One region of the Streptomyces sp. AM 2-1-1 genome, then DNA from elsewhere that is predicted to be linked to it. Evidence: riboswitches for the same ligand, from Rfam matches in the RefSeq annotation. Region 1 holds a riboswitch; each other region holds the start of a gene.

What was found. A riboswitch is a leader RNA that binds a small molecule or an ion and turns the genes downstream of it on or off. The one in region 1 is predicted to bind cyclic di-AMP.
Positions count from the first base shown of each region.
Region 2: another riboswitch for cyclic di-AMP. It lies ahead of PZB77_RS16695 (M23 family metallopeptidase); the one in region 1 lies ahead of PZB77_RS02945 (LysM peptidoglycan-binding domain-containing M23 family metallopeptidase).
Region 3: another riboswitch for cyclic di-AMP. It lies ahead of PZB77_RS06975 (M23 family metallopeptidase); the one in region 1 lies ahead of PZB77_RS02945 (LysM peptidoglycan-binding domain-containing M23 family metallopeptidase).
Region 4: another riboswitch for cyclic di-AMP. It lies ahead of PZB77_RS28055 (C40 family peptidase); the one in region 1 lies ahead of PZB77_RS02945 (LysM peptidoglycan-binding domain-containing M23 family metallopeptidase).

Region 1 covers NZ_CP119147.1:702,884-706,718, reverse strand. Annotated here, with positions in the region: gene PZB77_RS02965 (aspartate aminotransferase family protein) at 1-710, shown strand, start outside; gene PZB77_RS02960 (XRE family transcriptional regulator) at 799-1,407, shown strand; gene PZB77_RS02955 (DUF6126 family protein) at 1,480-1,659, shown strand; gene PZB77_RS02950 (tyrosine-protein phosphatase) at 1,653-2,504, opposite strand; cyclic di-AMP (ydaO/yuaA leader) riboswitch at 2,932-3,086, shown strand; gene PZB77_RS02945 (LysM peptidoglycan-binding domain-containing M23 family metallopeptidase) at 3,091-3,835, shown strand, end outside.
Region 2 covers NZ_CP119147.1:3,834,330-3,838,164, forward strand. Annotated here, with positions in the region: tRNA gene PZB77_RS16685 (tRNA-Met) at 386-459, shown strand; gene PZB77_RS16690 (PP2C family protein-serine/threonine phosphatase) at 911-2,068, shown strand; cyclic di-AMP (ydaO/yuaA leader) riboswitch at 2,381-2,533, shown strand; gene PZB77_RS16695 (M23 family metallopeptidase) at 2,545-3,618, shown strand.
Region 3 covers NZ_CP119147.1:1,654,802-1,658,636, forward strand. Annotated here, with positions in the region: gene PZB77_RS06970 (GntR family transcriptional regulator) at 1-303, opposite strand, end outside; gene PZB77_RS06975 (M23 family metallopeptidase) at 582-1,364, opposite strand; cyclic di-AMP (ydaO/yuaA leader) riboswitch at 1,377-1,546, opposite strand; gene PZB77_RS06980 (pitrilysin family protein) at 1,765-3,147, opposite strand; gene PZB77_RS06985 (pitrilysin family protein) at 3,174-3,835, opposite strand, start outside.
Region 4 covers NZ_CP119147.1:6,433,241-6,437,075, reverse strand. Annotated here, with positions in the region: gene PZB77_RS28075 (urease subunit alpha) at 1-662, opposite strand, end outside; gene PZB77_RS28070 (urease subunit beta) at 655-966, opposite strand; gene PZB77_RS28065 (urease subunit gamma) at 979-1,281, opposite strand; partial or broken gene PZB77_RS28060 (hypothetical protein) at 1,672-1,899, shown strand; cyclic di-AMP (ydaO/yuaA leader) riboswitch at 2,179-2,375, shown strand; gene PZB77_RS28055 (C40 family peptidase) at 2,379-2,855, shown strand; gene PZB77_RS28050 (ATP-binding protein) at 3,019-3,450, opposite strand; gene PZB77_RS28045 (helix-turn-helix transcriptional regulator) at 3,692-3,835, shown strand, end outside.

The DNA.
Region 1 (3,835 bases):
TGCACCGCCGCAAGGCGCTCCTGATCGCCGACGAGGTGCAGACCGGCCTCGGGCGTACCGGCGACTTCTACGCCTACCAGCACGAGGAGGGCGTCGAGCCCGATCTGGTTTGCGTGGCCAAGGCGCTCTCCGGCGGCTACGTGCCGGTGGGGGCGACGCTCGGCAAGGACTGGATCTTCAAGAAGGTGTACTCCTCCATGGACCGGGTGCTGGTCCACTCCGCGAGCTTCGGATCGAACGCCCAGGCGATGGCGGCGGGGCTCGCCGTCCTCTCGGTCATGGAGGACGAGGAGACCGTCGCCCACGCCCGGCGTACCGGCGACCTGCTGCGGACACGGCTCGGCGCGCTGGTCGACCGGTACGAGCTGCTCCACGAGGTGCGTGGGCGCGGGCTGATGATCGGCATCGAGTTCGGGAGGCCCTCGTCGATCAAGCTGCGCGGGCGGTGGACGATGCTGCAAGCCGCGCGGAAAGGGCTCTTCGCCCAGATGGTTGTCGTACCGTTGCTGCAGAAGCACCGGATCCTCACCCAGGTGTCCGGCGACCACCTCGAGGTGATCAAGCTGATCCCTCCCCTGATCATCGGCGAGCCCGAGGTCGACCGCTTCGTGACCGCCTTCGAGTCGGTGATGGACGACGCCCACGGCGGGGGCGGCTTGATGTGGGACTTCGGGCGGACCCTGGTGAAGCAGGCGGTTGCGGGCCGGTGACCCATGGAGACCGCTGGACCACCTCGGAGCGGTTTGCCTCTGAGGCAAGAAATTTGCCTCAGAGGAAAGTCGGTGGCGCAATGGAGACATGAATCCTCCCGACGGAGGGGTGGCCGACGACCTCCCCGGCGTCGCTCCCCGCCTGCGCGAACTGCGCCGGAGCCGCAGCCTCACCCTGGAGGCCGCCGCACAGCGGGCCGGACTCTCCCCGGCCCACCTCTCCCGGCTCGAGACGGGGAACCGGCAACCCTCGCTGCCGGTGCTCCTCGGTCTCGCCAGGATCTACGGCACGACCGTCTCCGAACTCCTCGGCGAGATCCCCCCGGAGCGCGACGCCATCGTGCGCGGCGGCCGCTTCGACGGACCGGAGGCGGACGGCTGGATGTACCGCCGGGCCGGCGGCCCGGGCCGCGCCATGCAGGCTCTGCGGGTACGCGTCCCCTACGGCGCCCAGGGCGACCTGGTGCGCGTCCACCCGGGGGAGGAGTGGCTCTGCGTTCTCGAAGGGCGGCTCCGGCTCAGCCTCGGTGAATCCGCGCACGAACTCGGGCCGGGCGACAGCGCCCACTTCGACTCGCTCACCCCGCACCGGATCGCCGCTGCCGGCCCGGAGGGCGCCGAGCTGATCTTCGTGCACACCCTGTTGCAGAGCCCCGCCGCCGAGCTGTGCCTCGGCGACGGGACCCGTCGGCGCTGACCGCGCCCGGCGCCCACGCCTCGCCATCACCTCCGACGCCCGGACCCCGGGCGTCCGGCAGAGAGGACCGTCATGTACGACTCGGAGCACTACGACCCGCTGACCCCCCGGCCGACCGGTGAGGTCCGCGACACCCACGAACGGAAGATGCCGCGCGGGGTGGTCATCCGGCTCATCGCCTACCTGGTGGCCGGACACGTCGTCGCGGCCTTCCTGTACATCCTCTTCGCCGTGGCCGGAGGCAATCAGTAGCCGGACCGGTCTCCCGACGGGTACGGACGTGCGGGTGCGGACTGATCCAGCAGTCGCTCGCGCAGCCGCTCCCGGGTCTCGCCGGAGAGCCCCAGCCCGTCCGCGAAGTACCGATCGGTGGTGCCCCAGTTCTCCTCGATGGTGGCGAAGGCGGCGTCGAGGTAGTCGATGTGCGCCCCGAAGAGCGGGTTGAGCAGGCTCATCACCTCGGTGGAGACGACCGGGTCGGCGCTGTCGCCGCGCCGCAGCCGGTACCGGCGGTGGGCGTCGTTCGACTTGAGGTAGTCCGCCGCGATCGCGTCGCGCTCCACCCCGACCGCGAGCAGCGTCACCGCTATCGTCAGGCCCGCCCGGTCCTTGCCGGCGGCACAGTGCATGAGCGCCGGCACGCTGTCCCGCGCCAGTGCGTGCAGCACGCGGCTGTGCTCGGTCGTGCGGTCGGTGATGATCGAGCGGTACGAGGCGAGCATCCGCTCCTTCCCCTTGCCGTCGGCGAGCAGCGAGCGCAGCTGCGCGATGTCGCCCTCGCGCACCAGACGCCAGAATCCGGCCCCGTCGGCCGGGTCCGAGAGCGGGATGCGGACGTTGCGCACGCCCGCCAGCTCCACGTCGAAGCCGTCGAGCTTCTGATCGGCCGCGTTGCGGAAGTCGAAGACCGTGTGCAGGCCGAGCCGGCCGAGGAAGACGGCGTCCTCGGCGGTGGCGGCGGCGAGGTGACCGCTGCGGAAGAGCCTCCCGTGTCGTACGCGCCGCCCATCGGTGGTGGGCAGCCCGCCCACGTCCCGGAAGTTGCGGACCCCGCTCAGCTCGGGTTCGGCCGGCGAGAACTGCGGCACCTGCGTCACAGCGGCTCCTGAGTGCTCCAGCGCGCCGGCGCTGCTCGCCGACGTCGGCTCGTCGCGACCCTACGACATCCGTTCCCGGAGCCGGTGTGCCGACGGTGGGTCCGGACGGCTGCGTGACCCCCTTCAGGGCCGCGTGCGACATGTCCGTATTGTAGTTGTTTAACCCAACATCACCCGTTTATAAGGGAGATGGCGGGTGATCTCGTGAGCGGGATCATATCGGTGACGGTGCGTGGCCGTGAGGCCGGGGGGACGTCCGGCCGTCACGCGGAAATTCAAGATCGCGAATCCACGGAGGGTGACGGGAAAACGGGGCCGATATCAGCGCACGGATTCCGTTCCGGTTGCCACGGCTTGTTCCGTCCGACCCGGCTCGATTACGTTCACCCTCAATCCGGACGGACCGCCTAATCCTGCCGCCGCCCGGAATTCGAACTCACCTATGCGTGGCAGGAGCGGGGGACCCAGGTAAGCCGCCGACCGGAGTTGTTCCGGACGGCTCGGGGTGAAGTCGCGTTCAGCGCGACCGGGCATCTCCAGCCCGAACCCGACAGCTCACCTCGTAGGCGCCGGAGAGGAATTCCCCATGCCCATCCCGGGTAACCACCGTCGTAAGAAGTCCGGCCCGATCGCTCGCGGCGTCCTCGCCGCAGGAGCCGGCGGCGCTGTTCTCGCCCTGCCGCTCCTCGGCGCCACGGGTGCCCACGCCGCCGAGCGGACGGCCCCCGCCGCCGCCCAGTCCGCGCCGGCCGCCCAGCAGTCCGCCACGACCTACCGGGTCGTCTCCGGCGACTACCTGGCGAAGATAGCCGCCCAACACAAGATCAAGGGCGGCTGGGAGAAGCTCTACCAGGACAACCGCGAGGTCGTGGGCGACAACCCGAGCCTGATCCTGCCGGGCATGAAGCTGACGCTCGGCGCCCACGCGTCCACCTCCTCCCCGGCCGCCTCCGCCGCGAAGGCCGAGACGGAGACCGGGGCGAAGACGGCGACCACGACCGGGACGAAGGCCGCCCCGGCGACCACGACGGAGTCCGCCGCGCCGGCCACCAAGGCCGCCGACAGCAACAGCTCCGGCTGGGTCACCCCGATCGCCAACGCGACCGTCACCACCCAGTACCACGCCTCCGGCTCCATGTGGTCCAGCGGCTACCACACCGGCTCCGACTTCAGCGCCGCCACCGGCACCGTCATCCGTGCCGTCGGCCCGGGCACCGTCGTCTCCGCCGGTTACGACGGCGCCTACGGCAACGAGGTCATCATCAAGCACGCCGACGGCATGTACTCCCAGTACGCGCACCAGTCGCAGCTGATGGTCTCGGTCGGCCAGA
Region 2 (3,835 bases), 3.1 Mb from region 1:
GCCCGCCGGTACCGGGGGATGCAGCCATATCCTTGGCCAGAAGAGGACGCCTGGCAACTACCTGACGTAAAAACAGCGTTGCATCAGTGGCTGCGATGTTTTGCCCCGAACTGCGCCTCGCCCCCCGTGGGATGACGTGCCCTCGCCGGAAGGCGAACCCGATCGGTGTGCTGCGGCGGGTGGTTGTGGTTCGTTCGGCCACGCTCTCGGCCGCATCCTCGGGCCCGCGCCCGGCCGCCCCGTGGTCGTCGCTTCATGCCGTCCGCGCGCCCGGCCGGCGCACGTGAGGGCGACGGCCGGCCGGGCCTGTCGGTCCGGGGAGGCGCCGGTCGTACGCCGGGTGGTCAGGAGCTCGTCCGGGATGCCGTACAGTTGTGTTCATCGACGCGGGGTGGAGCAGCTCGGTAGCTCGCTGGGCTCATAACCCAGAGGTCGCAGGTTCAAATCCTGTCCCCGCTACTGAAGGCCCGGGCCCGGCACGCACAGCGTGCCGGGCCCGAGTCGTTTCCCCGGACGCGTGGGGCCGCCCGTTCGCTCGGCGGCGCGTTCTCGCTCCTCCGACGGGACGGCGTAACGATCTGCCGCGCCAGGCATGAACCGGTCCCTCCGGGAAATTATTCGCACGCCCGGACGGTCGACGCCGTGTCGGCGAACGCGTGGGCGAGCCGGGGGTGAGGATCGGGGTGAACGCTCCGGTGCTTCCGTACGCGGTGCGCCGGCGCACGCGGCGCGGAGAGCACCCGTCCGGCCGAGTGGGTGGGCGTACTCCGGCGGTGGGGCGCTCGGCGGTGAGCCACACGCTCCCCCCAATGGACGACGGTGAGTCGCCGCTCGGCGCGGCTCGGGGCGGTCCGGGCGGGGCGCGGTAGGTTCCGCTGCCGTGGCGGGACAGGGCAGGAGAAGCGCACAGGTGGGGAAACGGCAGTACGAACGTGGCGGAGCCGCCGGGGATGTGAGTGCGCGGCGGTTCGTGCGGGTTCTGCCTGCCCTGCTCGTCGTGGGCGGGCTCGTCTTCGACATCGCCTCACCGCCCCGGTTCACCGCGGTGCCGCTCTTCGTCGCCGCTCCGCTGATCGCCGCGCCGTTCGCCTCCCGGGCCGGCACCGTCCGGGTCGGGGTGGTCTCGCTCGCCGCCGTCATCGCGATGCGGGTGTACGTGGGCACCCTCGGCGACATCGTGCCGATCATCGAGACGCTCACCGTGCTCACCGCGGCGGTGCTGGCGCTCGTCATCAACGGGGTCGTACGGCGCGGCAACGAACAACTCGCCTCCGCCCGGATCATCGCGGAGACCGCCATGCGCGCGGTGCTGCCCGTGCCGGCCGACCGGATCGGCGGCCTGCACGTCGCCGCACGGTACGAGGCGGCGCAGGCGGACGAGTACGTCGGCGGAGACCTCTTCGCCGTCGCCGACACCCCGTACGGCGTGCGGCTCGTCCTGGGCGACGTGCGCGGCAAGGGACTCGACGCGGTCGAGGCGGTGGCGGTGATCATCGGGGCGTTCCGGGAGGCCGCCGAGCAGGAACGGTCACTGGAGGGGGTGGCGCAGCGGCTGGAGCGCGCGCTCGCCCGGGACGCGGCGCGGCGCGGAGGGCTGGACCCGGTGGAGGGTTTCGTCACCGCGGTGCTCGCCGAGATCCCGCCCGGCTCCGCGACCGTACGGATCGTCAACCGGGGCCACCCCGAACCCCTGCTGCTGCACCCGGCGGGCGCGCTGGACGTGCTGCGGCCCCGTACGCCCGCGCTGCCGCTCGGCATGGCGCTGGGGGTCTGGCCGGACCAGGCGGACGAGTGGGACCTCCCCCCGGGCGCGACACTGCTGGCCTACACGGACGGGCTCTCCGAAGCGCGGGACAGGGCGGGCGTGTTCTACGACCCGGCGGAGCGGCTGCGCGGCCGGATCTTCCCCGGGCCCGAGGAACTGCTCTCGGCGCTCACCGACGACGTCCGGCTGCACACCGGTGGCCGCTCGACGGACGACCTCGCGCTGCTCGCGGTCGCCCGGCCGGCGGAGGACCAGCCGGAGCGCAGGACCACCGTGCCGATCGTGGGCCGGGGCAACGGCTGACGCCGTGACGTGGGCGTGGACACCGGTGGGGACAAGGGGCCCGGCCCGGGGTGGTTCCGTGCACCTCGGGAGGATCAGGGACGGGGCGACGGACCGTAGCGGGGTGGTGCCGCTCGATAACATATGACGCACCGTCAGAAAATCCGGGTTGCGGGACTGGGTCGCAAGTCGCCCCGATGGGGGCTGATATGCCCAGGTAAATGCCGTCCCTCAGTGGGGATGATCAAGGGGAACGGCTTGGAATCGAAGCCGTGTGTCTATTAACGTTCGATAACGCAGCGCGGTCGTCCCAGCCGTCGTCCCAGACGGCGCCGTGCGCGAGCGCCGAATTCCGCAAGGGAACCGGGGAACCACTACTTGGGGTGAATCGGACACCTGTGTCTCGTGAGAGACGTCAGGCGCCCGTAGGAGACCTTCCTGCTCCGAACCCGTCAGCTAACCCGGTAGGCGAGAAGGAAGGAAAGGAGTGCGCCCACGTGGCGTCCAATCAGCCTGCCCCCGAGGCCCCGTCACCCTTCATTCCCCGCGACGGCTCCGGTGCCCCCGGGGACGCCGGCGCGGCGTGGGAGGGGGAATGGAACCCCACCGAGGACTCCCTCCGGCCCGTGCGCGGCCGACACCGGGTGGCCAAGCAGCGGGGTCTCGCGCGTAGCTCCACCGTCCTCGGCGTCGGTGTCCTCGCGGCCGTCGGCGCGGGAGGCATGGCCACCGCGCAGAGCAAACCGCCGGTCTCCCTCTCTCTTCCCGATTCGCTCACGGACAATCTTCCGGACGCCAAGTCCCTTCCCGGGCTGGGCGCTCTGATCACCGCGGTCGGGTCCGGCGGCTCCGACGCCCACGCCGCCCCCGTACCCGTGGCGGCGGCCGCGCCGTTCACCACGGCCGGGCTCACCGCCGAGGAGACCCAGCAGGGGGCCACCGACGCGGGCGAGGCACTGCGCGCCCGCATCCTCCAGCAGGCCGAGCAGCAGCAGTCAGCCGCCGACGCGGACGCGAAGGCGGCCGAGGAGGCGGCGGCCGCCGCCAAGGCCGAGGCCGAGGCGAAGAAGCAGCGGGACGACGCCACGGCCAAGGCCGCGGCGGAGAAGAAGGCGGCCGAGGAGGCCGCAGCACAGAAAGCCGAAGCGGAGAGACTCGCCAAGCTCGCCGCCAGTTACGCGGTCCCCACCTCCTCGTACACGATCACCTCCACCTTCGGGCAGGCCGGCACGATGTGGGCCTCCGGGCAGCACACCGGCCTCGACTTCGCCGCCCCGACCGGCACCCCGGTCAAGGCCGTGCACGGCGGCACCGTCAAGTCGGCGGGCTGGTCGGGTTCGTACGGGTACCGCACGGTCCTGGAGCTCGCCGACGGTACGGAGATCTGGTACTGCCACCAGTCCTCCATGGACGTCGTCGTCGGCCAGCAGGTCTCCACGGGCGACACCATCGGCCGTGTCGGAGCCACCGGCAACGTCACCGGGCCGCACCTCCACCTCGAAGTCCACACCCCCGACGGCACCAGCATCGACCCGATGGCCTGGCTGACCGGCAAGGGCCTCACGATCTGACACCCCGGGGCGGGCGCCGTCGGGGCGCCCGCACCCGTCCGCGGGGGCGCCGGCCCCGGGCCCCCGGCCGCAGGCCCGGCCGACCGCCGCACTCCGCGGTCCACCCGGACCCCGGCAGCCCCGACGCTCCCCCCGGCGTCAGGGCTGCCGGTCTTCCCCCGCCGGTCGCCGCCGGGGCCCGCGCCCGCGCGGACCGCCCGGACGTCACCCGTACGCA
Region 3 (3,835 bases), 950 kb from region 1:
GAGGTGCGCCTCGGTGCGCCGCTGCGCGGCCCGGGCCGCGCCCAGCGGCTCCAGCAGCAGCTTCACCTCCAGGAGGTCCGCGGCCTCCTGCTCCGTCGGCTCGGCGACGCATGCCCCGGCGTGTCTGCGGGTCACCACGAAGCCCTCGGACTCCAGGGTTCGCAACGCCTCACGCACCGGCACCCGGGACACGCCGTAGCGCCGGGCCAGGAGCTCCTCGGTGAGGCGGCTGCCGCGTTCGTAGACACCCGAGACGATGTCGTCACGGATTGCCGTGCATACCGAGTGCGCGGGAATACGCATGTCCGAACCTCCGCATTGATCCCCGCGAATCGCGGCCGATCGAAGCCTGCACCGTGACTCTATTGCAATCTGCGTGAATTTCCGATGGCGTACCGGAATTCACACATATCTTTTGCCGAAGGAGTCGGTGGCCGGTGGGGTTTCGGGCGGTATGCCGAAGCCCCGGCACGGGGCCGGGGCTTCGGCAGGTTCGGCCCGCCGCGTCGGGTGGCGCGGCCGACGACACCGCTGGGCGGTGTCCGGCCGGGGCCGTCCCGTCGTTCCTGGCGGGACGCTCGTCACACGGTGAGGCCGCGCGCCCGCAGGTACGCCACCGGGTCCATGTCGGAGCCGTACTCCGGCCCGGTCCGGGCCTCGAAGTGCAGATGGGGGCCGGTGGCGTTGCCGGTGGCGCCGGCGAGGCCGATCCGTTCCCCGGAGGAGACGCGCTGCCCGGCGAAGACGCCGAGGGAGGAGAGGTGGCCGTACTGGGTGTACGTACCGTCCGCCATCCGCAGCACGATGTTGTTGCCGTACGAACCGCCCCAGCCGGCCTCGACGACCGTACCGGCCCCGACGGCGAGGACGGGGGTGCCGACGGCGGCGTGGAAGTCGATGCCCGAGTGGCTGCCGGAGGACCAGAGGGAACCGCTCGACTGGTAGCCGGTGCTGACGTACGAGCCCGCGACGGGCAGGTGGAAGGAGTTCAGGCGGGTGCGCTCGGCGGCCCGGGCGGCTCGCGCCTTCTCCTCGTGGGCCGCCCTGACCCGTGCGGCGGCTTCGGCCCTCGCCCGCGCACGGGCTTCCACGGCGTCGGCGTGACGCTGCTGGGCGGCCGCCTGGTCGGCGATCCGGGCGGCGACGGAGTCACCGAGCGACACGGCCCGGACGAGTCCGGTCGTCTCGGCCGAGGAGGTCGCGGTGTCCGCGGAGGAAGCGGCGGTGTCGGCTGCGAGGGCGGGAGCGGCCGTCGAACCGACGACGCCGGCGGCGGCGAGCGCCGCGACGCCGGCGAACCGGGCGGTGGTACGCGTCAGACGGCCCGGGGCGCGATGCGTCCCGGTGGCACGGGTGAACGCCATGGAGGAGCGGATCCTTTCCTTCCTTCTCGCCTACCGGGTTAGCTGACGGGTTCGGAGCAGGAAGGTCTCCTACGGGCGCTCGCACCTCTCACGAGACGCGGTGCACCCGATTCACCCCAGGGACATCACGGGTCCCCGGCTCCCCAGGCTCGCGCCGGACGGGGACTCGGCGATGACTGTCCGGCACCACGATTGCGGTGCACGGTCGACGGACAGCCGGATCGACGCTAGGCCGAGGCGCTTTCGATCACCAAACGGACAAGGGGTTTTGTCATACATCCCACAGGGCAGACGTGGATCTTCCCATCAAAGCGGACATACGGCGCGGCCCCGGCGAGATCGCTCCCGCCGGGGCCGCGCCGTACGTCCGGGAGCTGCCCGGACCGCCGTTGACGACCGGTCAGCCGTTGACGACCGTCACGTCGCCGATGTTCAGCGCGCGGACCGGCTCGGCGATCTGCGCCGCGTCGCCCACCAGGACCGTCACCAGTCGGTCGACCGGGAACGCGCTGACCACGGCGGCGGTCGCCTCGACCGTGCCGGTCTCGGCGAGTCGCGCGTACAGGTGGGCCTGGAAGTCGTCGGGCAGCTGCTGCTCGACTTGGTCGGCCAGGGTCGCCGCGACGGAGGCCGCCGTCTCGAACTTGAGCGGGGCGACCCCCACGAGGTTTTGCACGGCCGTCTCGCGCTCGGCGTCGGTCAACCCGTCCGCCGCGAGGGTCCGCAGGACCTTCCAGAGGTCGTCGAGGGCGGGGCCGGTGGACTCGGTGTCCACCGAGCCGCTGATGGCCAGCATCGCCGCACCGGCCGGGCCGGAGTCCGGACCACCGGCGGTGGAGCGGAGCACCTGGGCGAAGGCGCGCACGCCGTAGGTGTAGCCCTTCTCCTCGCGCAGCACCTTGTCGAGCCGGGAGGTGAGCGTGCCGCCCAGGCAGTACGTGCCGAGGACCTGCGCCGGCCAGACGCTGTCGTGCCGGTCGGCGCCGATGCGGCCGATGAGCAGCTGCGTCTGCACGGCGCCCGGACGGTTCACGATGACCACGCGGCCGGTGTCGTCGGCGGTGATCGGGGCCACCGGGCGGGGGGTGCCCGCGTTGCCCGACCAGTCGCCGAGGGTGTCGGCGAGCAGGGCGTCCAGGTCGATGCCGGTGAGGTCGCCGACGATGACCGCGACCGCCGTGGCGGGGCGGACGTGGGCGTCGTAGAAGGCGCGCACGGCGGCGGTGTCGATCCGCCGCACGGTCTCCTCGGTGCCCAGGCGCGGGCGTGACATGCGGGCCGTGGCCGGGAACAGCTCCTTGGAGAGCTGCTTGGCGGCGCGGCGCGCGGGGTTGGCCTGCTCGTGCGGGATCTCGTCGAGGCGGTTGCCCACCAGGCGTTCGATCTCGCTGTCGGCGAAGGCGGGGGCCCGCAGCGCTTCGGCCACCAGCCCGAGCGCCTTGGCCAGCCGGGAGGCCGGGACCTCCAGGGAGACCCGCACACCGGGATGGTCGGCGTGCGCGTCGAGCGTGGCACCGCACCGCTCCAGCTCGGCGGCGAACTCCTCCGCGCTGTGCTTGTCGGTCCCCTCGGAGAGGGCCCGCGCCATGATGGTGGCGACACCGTCGAGCCCTTCGGGCTCGGCGTCGAGCGGCGCTTCGAGGTGGATCTCGACGGCGACGACCTGCTGGCCGGGGCGGTGGCTGCGGAGCACGGTCAGCCCGTTGGGCAGGGTGCCGCGTTCGGGGGCCGGGAAGGCCCAGGGGCGGGCGGTACCCGGGGTCGGCTGCGGGTGGAAGTCCATGGCTACTCCAGTCACGGCGGCGTCGCTCACTTGCCGGCCTCCTCGTGGGCGTCGGCGTCCACGCCGTCCTCGCTACCGGCGTCTGCGTCGGCTTCAGCCGGTTCGACGGGCTCGTAGACGAGCACGGCCCGGTTGTCGGGGCGCAGCGTGGCGGCGGCGATCTCCCGGACCTCGTCGGCGGTGACCTCCAGGACCCGCTGGACGGCCGTCAGCGCGAGCTGCGGGTCGCCGAACAGCACGGCGAAGCGGCAGAGTTCGTCCGCGCGGCCGGCGACCGTGCCGAGGCGGTCCAGCCACTCGCGCTCCAACTGGGCCTGCGCGCGTTCCATTTCCTCCGGCGTGGGGCCCTCGGCGGCGAACCGCGCGAGCTCCTCGTCGACCGCGGTCTCGATGCGCTCGACCTCCACGCCGCCGGACGTCTTGACGTCCAGCCAGCCCAGCGAGGGCGCGCCGGCCAGCCGCAGCAGCCCGAACCCGGCGGCCACCGCCGTGCGGTCACGGCGTACCAGGCGGTTGTGGAGCCTGGACGATTCGCCGCCGCCCAGGACGGTCAGGGCCAGGTCGGCGGCGTCCGCCTCGCGGGTGCCGTCGTGCGGCAGGCGGTAGGCCGCCATCAGCGCGCGGGCCGGGACCTCCTCGCGCACCTCCTCGCGCAGCTGCCCGCCGATGGTCCCGGGGAGGGTGCCGT
Region 4 (3,835 bases), 5.7 Mb from region 1:
AGCGCCCCGCCGCGGAGTTGGGCCCACATGGCCTCGTGCGACATGGTGTTGCCCTTGCCGAGGAGCCCGATGTTGACGGGTGCCCCCTCCAGCGCCGCGAACATCCGGGCGAGGTGCCAGGAGCCCGGGGTGACCGTGGTCGCCTTGGTGCCCTCGGCCGGTCCGGTACCGCCACCGACGAGGGTGGTGATCCCGGAGGAGAGAGCCTGGTCGACGAGGGTCGGCGAGATGAAGTGGACGTGCGCGTCGATGGCGCCCGCCGTGAGGATCTTGCCGTTCCCCGCGATGATCTCGGTCTCCGGCCCGATGACGAGCTCGGGGTGGACGCCGTCCATCGTGTCGGGGTTGCCGGCCTTGCCGATGCCGGTGATGCGCCCGTCCCGGATGCCGATGTCGGCCTTGACGATCCCCCAGTGGTCGAGGACGACCGCCCCGGTGATGACCGTGTCCGGGGCGCCCTCGGCGCGGGTGGTGCGGGCCTGGCCCATGGACTCACGGATCACCTTGCCACCCCCGAAGACGGCTTCGTCACCGGCGAGTCCGGGTCCGCCCGAGCGGTCCTCCTCGATCTCCACCAGCAGGGAGGTGTCGGCGAGCCGGATGCGGTCGCCGGTGGTCGGGCCGAACAGGTCGGCGTACACGGCACGGTCGAGCTCAGCCATCGAGGGCACCTCCGGTCGCGCCGCGCAGGCCGGGGACGACGCGGGCGCCGGCGAGCGGGACGAGTTCGACGTCCGTCGGGATGCCGGGCTCGAAACGCACGGCCGTCCCGGCGGCGATGTTCAGCCGCAGGCCGCGGGCGGCCTCGCGGTCGAAGTCGAGGCCGGGGTTGGCCTCGGCGAAGTGGTAGTGGGAGCCGACCTGGACGGGCCGGTCGGCCGCGTTGAGGACGGTGAGACGGGTGACGGGACGGCCCTCGTTGATCGGCACGGGCCCCTCCGCGTACAGGATCTCTCCGGGAATCACCGGTGGCACCCCTCAGACGATCGGATCGTGGACGGTGACGAGCTTGGTGCCGTCCGGGAAGGTGGCCTCCACCTGGACGTCGTGGATCATCTCCGGGATGCCGTCCATGACGTCGCGGCGGGTGAGCACCGCGCGTCCGGACGCCATGAGTTCGGCGACGCTCCGGCCGTCGCGTGCGCCCTCCAGGAGGTGCGAGGTGATCAGCGCGACCGCCTCCGGATGGTTGAGCCGCAGCCCGCGCGCCCGGCGCCTCTCGGCGACGTCGGCGGCCACATGGATGAGCAGTCGCTCCTGCTCGTGCGGGGACAGTTGCACGCTTCACCTCGTCGTCTCGCGCCCGGTACCGGCTCTGGTCGCGGCGGACCCTGCCGGATGTCGACGGTCCGTGGACATCCGAGGGGCGAACCACCGTCCAGGCATGGCACGTTAGGGCGGAAGTTTTTCCGTGGCGTTAACTGGGACGGTTCCGCGGCGACACGACGGCGAACCGGACCGCGGCGGCGTCGGGGAGGTGAGCCGTCCCGCCGTCCCGCGGACGGACACGGCCGGGCCGTCCCCGCGCACCCGCCTCGTATACGGCGCGACGGAGGGTGGTGCGCGTCGCTCTCCGGCCGCGCCGGACGGTCCCCCGCCCGCCTGGGGGGCGAAGCCTGCGGTCGCCTGGGGGCGGCCGGGGCCCTGGAGGCGCAGGCGGCGGCCCTGGTGGCACAGGCGGCGGCCCTGGTGGCACAGGCGGCGGCGCTGCGTGACGCCCTGACGCCGGTGCACGAGCGCGGCGGGACGCGGATCCACGCGACGACGCCGGCGCGGGCGCTGCGGGCCCTGGACGGGGAGCGGCGCCCGGGCCGCGTCACCGTACCGTGCGTGTCCAGGAGTTGGCCGGTAGGGAGCGGGGCGCGGCGCCGCGTGGGGGAACTGCCGACACGCCCGTGAGGAATATCGGATATTTCACCCGTTCGGTCCAGGTGATCGAGCCTGGCGACGCCGCTCCGAGTTGCGCTCCCCGCGGTTCTCCCCATGGGCGGCAATCCGCAGGCCACAGGGGGTGCGGACCCGGCCCCGACAAGCGCTCCCGGCTGTCCGGAGCGCTCCCCCTACTCTCCCGGCGCAACCGCGGCAGGTCTCTCCGGCGGCCTCTGCCCCCTCGAAAATCCCGCACGGCCTGGGTCAAGATCCGTGGGACGACAAGCCCCCGCCATCCTGACGGGGCGGTCCGCGCGGACGCCGAGTCCTGCCGCCGAGCGGATGACGGGTCGACAGGAGTGGATCGGCAGGAGTGGAGGACCCGAGCACAACGGGCCGACCGGGTTACCGGCCGTCCCTCGGGGTGAAGCCGCACCGCGCGGCCGGGCGACTTCGCCAGCCCGAACCCGACAGGTCATCTTTCACAGGCGGCTGACGAAGGGTTGCGCATGACTGCGCAGGTTCATGTCCCGTCTCTGCTCGCCCGGGCCGGTACGGCCTCGGCCCTGACTCTCGCTCTCAGTTCGACCATGCTGGCCCCCGGCCTGGTGAACGACGCCGACGCCGCCACCGCCGCCCGTGCCACGAAGGCCCTCCGTGTGGCCGCCTCGAAGAAGGGCGCTCCCTACCAGTGGGGCGCCACCGGCCCCCGCAGGTTCGACTGCTCCGGGCTGACGCTCTACTCGTTCAAGCGGGTCGGCAAGAAGCTTCCCCGTACGGCGCAGCAGCAGTACAACAAGACGCGTCACATCACCTCCTCGCAGCGCAGGAAGGGAGACCTGGTCTTCTTCCACAGCGGCCGCAGCGTCTACCACGTGGGCATCTACGCCGGCAGCGGGAAGATCTGGCACTCCCCGAAGACCGGCGCCGTGGTGCGACTGGAACGGATCTGGACGAAGAGGGTCTGGTACGGGCGGGTGCGCTGAGCACCCGGACCCGGTGCACGGGTGCGTGGCGGTCGGCTCCCGACAGGACGCCGCGCACCGGGGTGCGCGGTCGGCCCGTCCGGAGCCGACCGCGCCGACGCGCGGAGCGCCGCGGTTCCCGGTGGACCGGTGCGCGGCCTCGGATGCGGTGCACGAGGTCGCTCTAGCTCACCACCGCCGCGGCACAGGGCAGCACGACCCACACGGTCTTGCCGCCGTCCTCGGTCGCCGTGACGCCGAACCGTCCGCCGGACTCCTTGACCAGGGACCGGATGATCGCGAGGCCGCGCCCGTTGTCCTGCTGCACGGCGGCGGGCAGCCGCCTGGGCCACCGGGGGTGGCTGTCGGTCACCCCGAGCCGCAGCACTTCGTCGCGGTCGAGCACGAGCCGGACCGTGAAGGTGGGCGACTGGCCGAAGGTGTGCAGGATCGCGTTGGTGGCCAGTTCCGAAACGATCAGCCGCATCGTCTCCGCGGTGTCGGTGTCGTCGGGCAGCCCCCACTCGGTGAGAGCTCCGGCCACGTGTCTGCGGGCCGCGGACACCGATGCGGGATCGCTCGGCAGGGTGACATGTGCTTCCTGATGATCTGCCATGGCGACGCCGTCCCTTTCCGCCCGGCCGACCCCTATCGGCCCGGATTGTGCCTGGCGCCAGAGTGCCACCGCCAGACCCCGTGCTGTGACGATCTGCCGAGATATGCATATATCTATCGCTCGATGCGGTGAACTCGGCGTCGCCGGGACTCGAACGTTCGGCACACTTGCGTCCAGGTCGGCCGAGGGACGGTCGGCCCACGGAACGGTCGGCCGTGCCGCCCGGCGGAAGGAAACCGGAATGGGCAACGGCCCCGTCGTGCGTCGACGCAAACTCGGTGAGGAGCTGCGGAGTCTGCGCCACGCGTCGGGATTCACGAGCCGGCAGGCGGCGTCGCTGCTCGGCTGGCACCAGTCGAAGGTGAGCAGGATCGAGACGGGGGCC